Regions from separate parts of the Vreelandella arctica genome, predicted to be linked through region 1. Evidence: predicted binding sites of a transcription regulator. Region 1 holds the regulator's gene; the other holds the start of a gene.
What was found. The regulator FNR, encoded in region 1, switches genes on or off when oxygen is low (the NO sensors DNR and NnrR bind a similar motif). The targets are predictions, from matches to a motif close to TTGATNTANATCAA.
Positions count from the first base shown of each region.

Region 2: a site for FNR is predicted at 2,008-2,021, ahead of frdA (fumarate reductase (quinol) flavoprotein subunit). Genes of this name have one in related genera too.

Region 1 is NZ_JBANSN010000021.1:63,962-68,385, reverse strand. Features, by position in the region: gene V8L70_RS16605 (IS5 family transposase) at 1-369, shown strand, start outside; partial or broken gene ttcA (tRNA 2-thiocytidine(32) synthetase TtcA) at 792-1,499, shown strand; gene fnr (fumarate/nitrate reduction transcriptional regulator Fnr) at 1,492-2,238, opposite strand; gene hemN (oxygen-independent coproporphyrinogen III oxidase) at 2,342-3,781, opposite strand; gene V8L70_RS16585 (sulfite exporter TauE/SafE family protein) at 3,870-4,424, opposite strand, start outside.
Region 2 is NZ_JBANSN010000005.1:30,261-34,684, forward strand. Features, by position in the region: gene menH (2-succinyl-6-hydroxy-2,4-cyclohexadiene-1-carboxylate synthase) at 1-372, shown strand, start outside; gene V8L70_RS05840 (anion permease) at 379-1,848, opposite strand; gene frdA (fumarate reductase (quinol) flavoprotein subunit) at 2,148-3,935, shown strand; gene V8L70_RS05850 (succinate dehydrogenase/fumarate reductase iron-sulfur subunit) at 3,932-4,424, shown strand, end outside.

The sequences.
Region 1 (4,424 bases):
ACCACGGCTGCTAATGTGCATGACATTGTGCCTGCCGATAAGCTGCTTCACGGTGAAGAGCAGCGCGTCTTCGGTGATGCCGGTTACCTGGGCATTCAAAAGCGAGACGAGCTCCATCACCGCTGCGACGTCTCTTGGTATATTGCCAGACGGCCTGGCACGCGAAAGAAGTTGGATGCCAAGCAACAGAAAGTCGAAAAGATCAAAGCCAGCATCCGAGCCAAGGTGGAGCACCCTTTTCGGTACATCAAGCAAGTCTTTGGTTATGGCAAGGTTCGCTATCGTGGTCTTGCTAAAAACACCCAGCGCCTGCACCTGCTGGCGGCGTTCAGCAACCTGCTGATCAGTGAAAAATACCTGTGGGAATAGGGCTATTGCGCCCGTTTTCCGCTTAATGAGCGGTTAACGGGCAAAAAATGCACAAAGAACGGGAAAATAGTGCCTAAATTTGCAATTTTTTATCAGCTCAAGTGAGCGTTGACGAATATCGGTAATTATTCAGACCTTCCCTAGTAAAGTCATCTCGAACCATACTGGCAGTGTAGATGTTTCTTCGACCAATTTTATAGAAGCAATCAACCTATGATTTTGTAAAGAATACATTGGTGTATCTGGGCTGTCTTTGGTTATATTTTGATCAACTGCATTTGCTTAAAGCTTTTTTTTACAAAAAATGAATTTTTTGTATGGCTTGTGTTTGTTTTCTTTAGAAGAAAGAAAATTAAGTGACTGTATTGTAATGCTTTACTCACTCACTCACTCTTCCTCTTTTAAAAAAATTTGGCATATAAGGCAAGGACAGCTATACGATGCTGGAGATTTTGCGCAATTTGCAGCGCAATGCGCCGGTCAATTTCTCACTGGTGGCGGTCAATCTGGATCAAAAACAGCCCGGTTTTCCCGAGCACGTGCTGCCTGCGTATCTGGATAAGCAGGGCGTGGAATATCACATTGTCGAGCGTGATACTTATTCGGTGGTGAAAGAAAAAACGCCAGAAGGTAAAACGACTTGTGCGCTCTGTTCACGCCTGCGCCGCGGTTCGCTGTACGGGTTTGCTGAAGAGATTGGCGCCAATAAAATCGCCCTGGGCCACCACCGCGAAGATATCCTTGAAACGCTGTTTCTCAATATGTTCTTTGGCGGCAACTTAAAAGCGATGCCGCCTAAGCTGCTTTCTGATGATGGTAAAAATATCGTCATTCGGCCGCTGGCTTACTGCAAAGAGGCGGATATTGCCGAGTTTTCACGGATGATGGAATTTCCGATTATTCCCTGCAATCTATGCGGTTCGCAGCCCAATATGCAGCGCCAGGTCGTCAAAGAGATGCTCGCTGAGTGGGACAAAAAATTCCCCGGCCGTCTGGAAAGCATGTTTAAGGCGGTAACTAATATTGCGCCTTCCCAGCTGGCGGATCGCAGCCTGTTTGATTTTGAAGGGCTAGAAGCCAAACAGGCAGAGCTATTGGCCGGGCGCATTCAGGCATTTAACGTCAGTTAACCGTTTGCTGCTCCTCTTCGGCGAGGGTGATTAAGCGCTGCATATCAAGAATATTGACCTCTCGCCCGGACACCGCCACTACGCTCTGCTGCTGAAAGCGGCTTAAAATACGGCTGACGGTTTCCACCGCTAAACCCAAATAGTTGCCGATATCGGCCCTGGGCATGGAAAGGCGGAAACTGTAGGGCGAGTAGCCACGGCGACGAAAACGATCCGAAAGTGTTATTAAAAAGCTCGCTAGCCGCTGGTCGGCAGTTTTACGTGACAGCAGGCGCATCATGCGCCGGTCATCGCGTAACTCTTTGCTCATGCTGCGATACAGTTGGCCACGCAGTTCGGGCAACTCCTCTGAGAGTGAGTCCAAGCGATCAAAGGGAATCTCGCAAACGGTGGTCGTTTCCAGGGCAATTACACTTCCTGGGTAGTGCTCCTCATCAATCCCGTCCAACCCCACTAGTTCGCTCGGGAGGTAGAAATTGGTCAGTTGTTCGCTGCCGTTTCCCTCTGATGTGACTTGTTTCAAACTGCCCGAACGTACCGCATAAACGCTGGTAAAAGTATCGCCTTGGCGAAATAGTGGCTCGCCTTTTTTCAGCGGTGCGCGACGACGAATAATGGCATCGAACTGGCCCATATCGTCTATCTCAAGGGCAAGTGGCAAGCATAGTGAGCTCAAGCTGCAGGTTTGGCAGCGAGCTTCATGGAGTAGCGAGCGTCGGCGGCTCATGGGTTCCAACATGCATAACTCCTTGAGTAGCGTCGTGAGTGGCAGGTAATCATTACGCCGTGCTGAGGTAGGCTTCTCTTAGTATGGAAGCTTCATTTCGTTAGCGATAGCTTGTTTACACAATCTTTGAGTAGTGCTTGCCTGATTGCTGCGGCAGGTGAGCATCAAACGCCATGGCTAAGTGACGAATCAGCAGCCGTCCCATGGGCGTCGCGCTAAGCTGGTCGCCGCTGCGCGTCAGCAGGCCATCTCGCTCGGCGCCCTGTAAGTGCTCAAGCGCTTGCGCAAAGTAACGCGGGGCATCAATGTTCCAGCGTTGACCGATGGCGGCCAGATCAATGCGCATATCACACATTAGTCGCTCAATAACGTCCCGGCGGATCAGGTCATCGTCACTTAAGCGCAGCCCACGTACGGTTGCCAATTGGCCTTGATCCAGCGCTGCTTCATAGCGGGCCAGATCGCTAGGGTTCTGTGCATAGACGTCATCGACGCGAGAAATCGCCGACACGCCAAGCCCGATTAAGTCGCACTGGGCGTGACTGGAGTAGCCTTGAAAGTTGCGCTGGAGCGAGCCTTCGCGCTGGGCGATCGCCAAGCTGTCATCAGGACGAGCAAAGTGATCCATGCCGATGTGCACATAACCGGCCGCGGTGAGCATCTCAATCGTGGTGCGCAGAATCGCCAGCTTCTCTTCGCTGCCCGGCAGGTCATCGATGTTAATCCGCCGCTGGGGGGCAAAGCGCTCGGGCATGTGGGCGTAGTTAAACACAGAAAGCCGTGCGGGATTTAACTCGATCACTTGGCGCAGGGTGTCTGCAAAGCTTTTTTCAGTCTGAAAGGGTAAGCCGTATATTAAATCGAGATTGAGCGAACGAAAGCCCAGCCGGTGTGCTTCATCCATCAGCGTCTCGGTGAGTACCCGTGGCTGAATACGGTTAATGGCTTTCTGCACCAGCGGGCTTAAGTCCTGCACGCCTAAACTGATGCGATTGAAACCGAGCGACTGCAGGTGGCGCAGCGTAAATACGTCCGCTTCGCGAGGGTCGATTTCAATCGCGTAATCGCGATCAGACGCGGACGAGAGACCAAAGCGCGCGTCCAGGCGATCAATCAAGTCGCCCATCTGGTTCAAGTTAAGAAACGTCGGTGTTCCGCCACCCCAGTGCAACTGCTTCACCGGTCGTGTGGTATCCAGGTGGCGAGCGGTCAGCACCATTTCACGGTCAAGCCGGGATAGGTACGGCTCGGCCAGGGCGGTGTTCTTGGTGGCGATTTTATTACACGCGCAGTAAAAGCAAATTTTGCGGCAGAAGGGGATATGCACATACAGCGAAAGAGGACGTTGGCTGGCATTGCTGCGCTCTAACGCCTGAGTCAAATCGCTCGGGGTAAATTGGTCGTGAAACGACAACGCCGTGGGGTAGGACGTATAGCGCGGGCCGCTGGTGTCGTAACGGCGCAGCAAGGCTTCATCCCATTTTTTCTGCTCCGGTGCTGCCCCGGCCATGGTTGAAGTCATCGTAGAAGAAGCCGCGAGGGCATGAACGGGCATGAAGTGACGCTCCGGCGTTAAAAGTGGCGTTAAAGCTTTGATGCCAGCCTAACGCGCGGCGCCGATATAAATATTGAGCCATGTCATGTTAATGAAGGTTGTGTGCTGTGAGTGTCCACAGCTGCCACAGCGCAAAAGCAATGATCGTCAGCGCGGCCACGCTGCGCGTTGCCGGGTGACGAATCAGGTGGCTTAACTGGCGCGCGGCAAGCCCGGTGGCCAGCAGCGCAGGTAGCGTGCCCAGTCCAAAGGCGCCCATCAATAGTGCGCCCTGGAGCGGGTCGGCAATTGCTAAGCTCCAGGCCAGCATGGAGTAGACCAGCCCACAGGGCAGCCAACCCCATATCGCCCCCAGCGCAAAGGCTTGGGGTAAATGAACTACGGGCATTAAACGTCGCCCTACCGGCTCGATAAAGCGCCATAGGCGGCGGCCTATCGCTTCAACTTTAAGCAGCCCTTTCCACCAGTTGGCGATATACAGCGCCATCAGGATCAGCATCAGCGCCGCAAACACTTGTAGCAGCATTCGCGCCGTGGCAGAGAGGGAAAATAGCGTGCCTAGTAGGGCTACCAGCGCGCCTGCGCTCATGTAGCTAGTGATGCGACCTGCGTTATAGCTGAGCAGCAAGCCACCCATACGCGC
Region 2 (4,424 bases), on a different contig from region 1:
GAGCAGGAGCCATTAGAGGATGTGCTTGCCGACTGGTATCAGCAGCCTGTATTCGCCGATCTTACCGAGGGCCAGCGCAGTCGGCAGATTCAGCGCCGTCTAGTGAACCGTGGGTCAGCCATCGCTAACATGCTGCGGTCAACTTCCTTGGGTCATCAGCCGTCACTATGGTCGTGGTTGGAAAATACCACGCTTCCAGTGAGCTACTTTTCGGGGCAGCGAGACATCAAGTTCCACACTCTGGCGTCTCATCTAGCAACGATGGCCCCGCGCCTGCGCCATATCACGCTGGAAGGGGGCCACAATCTTCATGCTGAGCAACCAAAGATGATCGCTCAGCCGCTCAATGCCTGGTATCGCACGCTAGGCTAATGTTTATCAGCTGATCAGCATTAACCAGGGCAGGCCGATCACCAACCAAACCACCAGGAATAGCAGTCCGAAGATCGCCCCTAGACGCCAAAAGAGTGCGCTGGGCAGGTAGCCGCTGCCGTAGTAAACCGGGCTTGGCCCTGTGCCGTAGGGCGTGAGAATGCCCATAAAGCCAAGTGTGGGCAGTAGTAGCAGGATAAACATCTGCATATCCAGCCCGGCAATGCCTGATGCCGCTGCCAGAATTACCGGTAGCAGGGCGGTGACATGTGCCGTCACGCTGGCAAAGAAGTAGTGCAATAGATAGAAGATGACCACCAGCGCCACCATCGCCATCAGCGGGTCGAAGTGGCTTATCTGTCCGCCAACCATGCCGCCAAACCAGTTAACAAACCCCACTAGGCTCAGCCCTCCCGCTAGCGCCACCAGGGTGGCAAACCATACAAAGGTATTCCAGGCTGCTCGGTTATCGAGAATATCGCTCCAGGTCACAATGCCGGTTAACAACATGCCACAGATCACTACGAGTCCTACTAATGACCCAGAGATAATGTCGCCGGCAAAAATCCATAGTAGCAGGGCAGTGACCACCATAATGACCAGCATTATTTCATGGCGGGTCAGTGCCCCCAGCTTGGTTAACTCCTCACCCGCCCAGTCGGAAATTTCATGACCCGCTTTTACTTCGGGCGCGCATAGCCAGTAGCTCAGCAGTGGCACTAGGAGCAGCAGCAGAATGCCCACTGGCGCTACCGCCATAAACCACTGCCCCCAGTTAATCTGAATGCCGGTGGCGCTTTCGGTTAGCGCGATGGCCAGTAAGTTAGGTGCAAGGGCGGTCAAAAAGAGTGAGCTGGTCACACAGGTAGAGGCTAGCGCCGTCCACATCAAAAAGCTGCCCATGCGCTTCATGCTGGGGTCGTTAGGCAGTGAATCGTAAAGCGGCGGCAGGTTGCGAATGACGGGGTAGATTGTGCCCCCGCTACGGGCGGTGTTGGAGGGCGTAAAGGGGGCCAAAATGCCATCGGCAATCATCACCGCGTAGCCAAGGGTCAAGGTGCGTTTCCCCATTGCCTTGACCAGCCAGAGCGATATCCGTCTGCCCAGGCCGGTTTTTTCGTACCCCAGGGCAAACATAAAAGCGCCGAAAATCAGCCACACAGTGGAGTTGGTAAAGCCCGAGACCGCCCACGAAAAGGCTTGGCCCGCGGCATTAAATCCTTCGGTCGCTAGTTGCTCGGGAGAGAACAGCACCCATCTGGAAAGAAGTGCCACCAGGGTAACGCCGATCAGCCCCACCACTGCGCCTGGTAATGGTTCAAGAATCAGGCCCACAACACAGCCCAGGAAAATAGCGAAGAAGTACCACGCATGAGGCGCTAGCCCCGGGGGAGTGGGTATCAGCGCGATGATAATAGTAACGGCTAGCGGTGCTAATAGTTTCCATCGCGGTGAGGATTGAGCATTGCTGTTCATGCGGCCGCTCTCTTCTATGTTTAATAGTAAACGTTTTTACAGGGGGATCTCTGCCAAGCGCAGCGGTAAGAGAAGCACAGCGTCAGAGAGCGAAGTAAATTAGAGCCAGGATGTTATGGCCCTAATATCGGCTTAACACCACCCTGGTTTGTACTTTTCTTGACGCGGGTCAATAGTTCTTTAGACCAATGCGCAATAAAAATTTTGCTGACCAGGGGTATGGTAGTTTCAATCCAGGATAGGGCCTCGAAGAGCGTCGCATTTGCGGCCTTTGAACCTAGCGAACGGAAGGGATTGTCATGCAGCAGCGAGATTTCGATATCGTTATTGTGGGTGGTGGGGGAGCAGGCTTACGCGCTGCTATTGGTGCCGCTGAACACGCTAAGGAGCACAAGACCCCTCAACGAATTGCGCTGCTGTCCAAGGTTTATCCCATGCGCTCGCATACTGTGGCTGCTGAAGGTGGCGCTGCCGCGGTTACCAGCCCCGAAGACTCGCATCAGGCACATTTTGATGACACGGTGTCAGGCGGCGATTGGCTGGTGGAACAGGGTGTGGCCGACTACTTTGTCCATCATGCTTATCAAGAACTGGTGCAGATGGAGCGATGGGGCTGCCCCTGGAGCCGAAAAGACGATGGCCAAGTGCAGGTGCGCCGCTTTGGCGGCATGAAAACGGCCCGCACCTGGTTCGCGGCTGACAAAACCGGCTTCCATATGCTCCACACGCTGTTTCAGACCTCACTCAAATATCCTGAAATCGAGCGTTTCGATGAGTACTTCGTACTCGACCTGGCCGTTCACGAGGGCGCTGTGATCGGCGTGATTGCGCTTCAAATTGCCACCGGTGAACTGACCCTGCTGCGCGCAAAGGCGGTGGTGCTCGCCACTGGTGGCGCTGGGCGCTTGTTCCGCTTCAATACCAATGCGGGCATTGTCACTGGTGACGGCATGGCGATGGCCTATCGTCACGGTGTGGCGCTGCGGGATATGGAGTTCGTCCAGTACCACCCCACCGGCCTGCCCGGTTCTGGCATTTTGATTACCGAAGCGTGCCGAGGCGAAGGTGGCATTCTGCTCAATAAGGATGGCTATCGTTACCTGCAGGATTACGGCCTGGGCCCGGAAACTCCGCTGGGCAAGCCGGAAAACAAGTACATGGAACTGGGGCCACGGGACAAACTTTCCCAGGCATTTTGGCAGGAGCAGCAGGCGGGCCGCACCGGCAAGTTTGGCGACAGCGATGTGGTCTATCTCGACCTGCGTCATTTAGGCGAAAAGACCATTCTGGAACGTCTGCCGTTTATCTGCGAGCTGGCGAAAGCCTACATCAACGTCGACCCTGTTAAAGAGCCGATTCCCATTCGCCCGGCGGTGCACTACACCATGGGCGGTATTGAAACCGATCCTAAGTGCGAAACCTCAATCGCCGGGCTCTACGCCGCCGGGGAGTGTGCTTCTGTCGGTTTGCACGGTGCCAACCGCCTGGGCTCCAACTCGTTGACAGAGCTGCTGGTGTTTGGTCGCTTAGCCGGTGAACAAGCAAGCAAGCGCGCAGCACAAACCGAGTGGGCCGATGAGCGCCTGTTGGAAGCCCAGGGCGATCGCCAACAAGCTAAACTGCTGCGGCTCTGTGATGGAACCGGGGGTGCAGAGAACTGGGTAGCACTCAAGCACGCCATGGTACAAGCCATGGAGAACGGCTGTGGGATTTACCGCACCGAAGAGGGTATGCGCCATTCGCTGGCTACCATGCGCCAGCTACGTGAGCGCTTTAATAGGGTTCGCGTTAACGATACCAGCAAGGTCTTCAATACCGAGTTGCTTGAGTGTCTTGAGCTAGAGTGTGGCCTGGATATTGCCGAAGCCTCTTGTTTGGGGGCGCTGGAGCGCCGTGAATCCCGTGGCGCCCACCAGCGCTTGGATGAAGGTATGCAGAAACGTGATGACGTTAACTACCTCAAACACAGCCAGGTGTTCTATCAAGGCGATGCTCATGCTGAGTTGCGCTGGCAGGACGTTGATGTGCGGTTTTCTGCCCCCGCTGAACGGGCTTATGGCGATGCGGGTAAGGGGAGTAAAGCATGAACACCGATCAAATCACTGCCAAGCGTGTTAGCACTAATAACATCAGTACTAAAAACATAAGTACCAAGCACATCAGCGTCAAACGCTACCTGCCGGATAATTCGACGGAGTCCTACTGGCAGGCGTACGACTTACCGGTGGATGACAGCACATCCCTGCTGGATGCCCTCAACCATATTAAAGAGCAGCTCGATAGCACCTTGAGCTACCGCTGGTCCTGCCGGATGGCGATTTGCGGCTCCTGCGGGGTCATGGTGAACGGCATTCCCAAGCTCGGCTGCAAAACCTTCCTGCGCGATTACGAGGGCGATATTCGCATTGAACCGCTGGCCCACTTCCCCGTGCAGCGGGATCTGGTGGTGGATATGGAGATATTCCTGGAGCATCTGGCGGCGGTGAAGCCCTATTTGATTGACGACAACCCGGTGAAAGCGTTTGACCCGCAAGCGCCGGAAACCTACCGCCAGACACCTGAACAACTTGAACGCT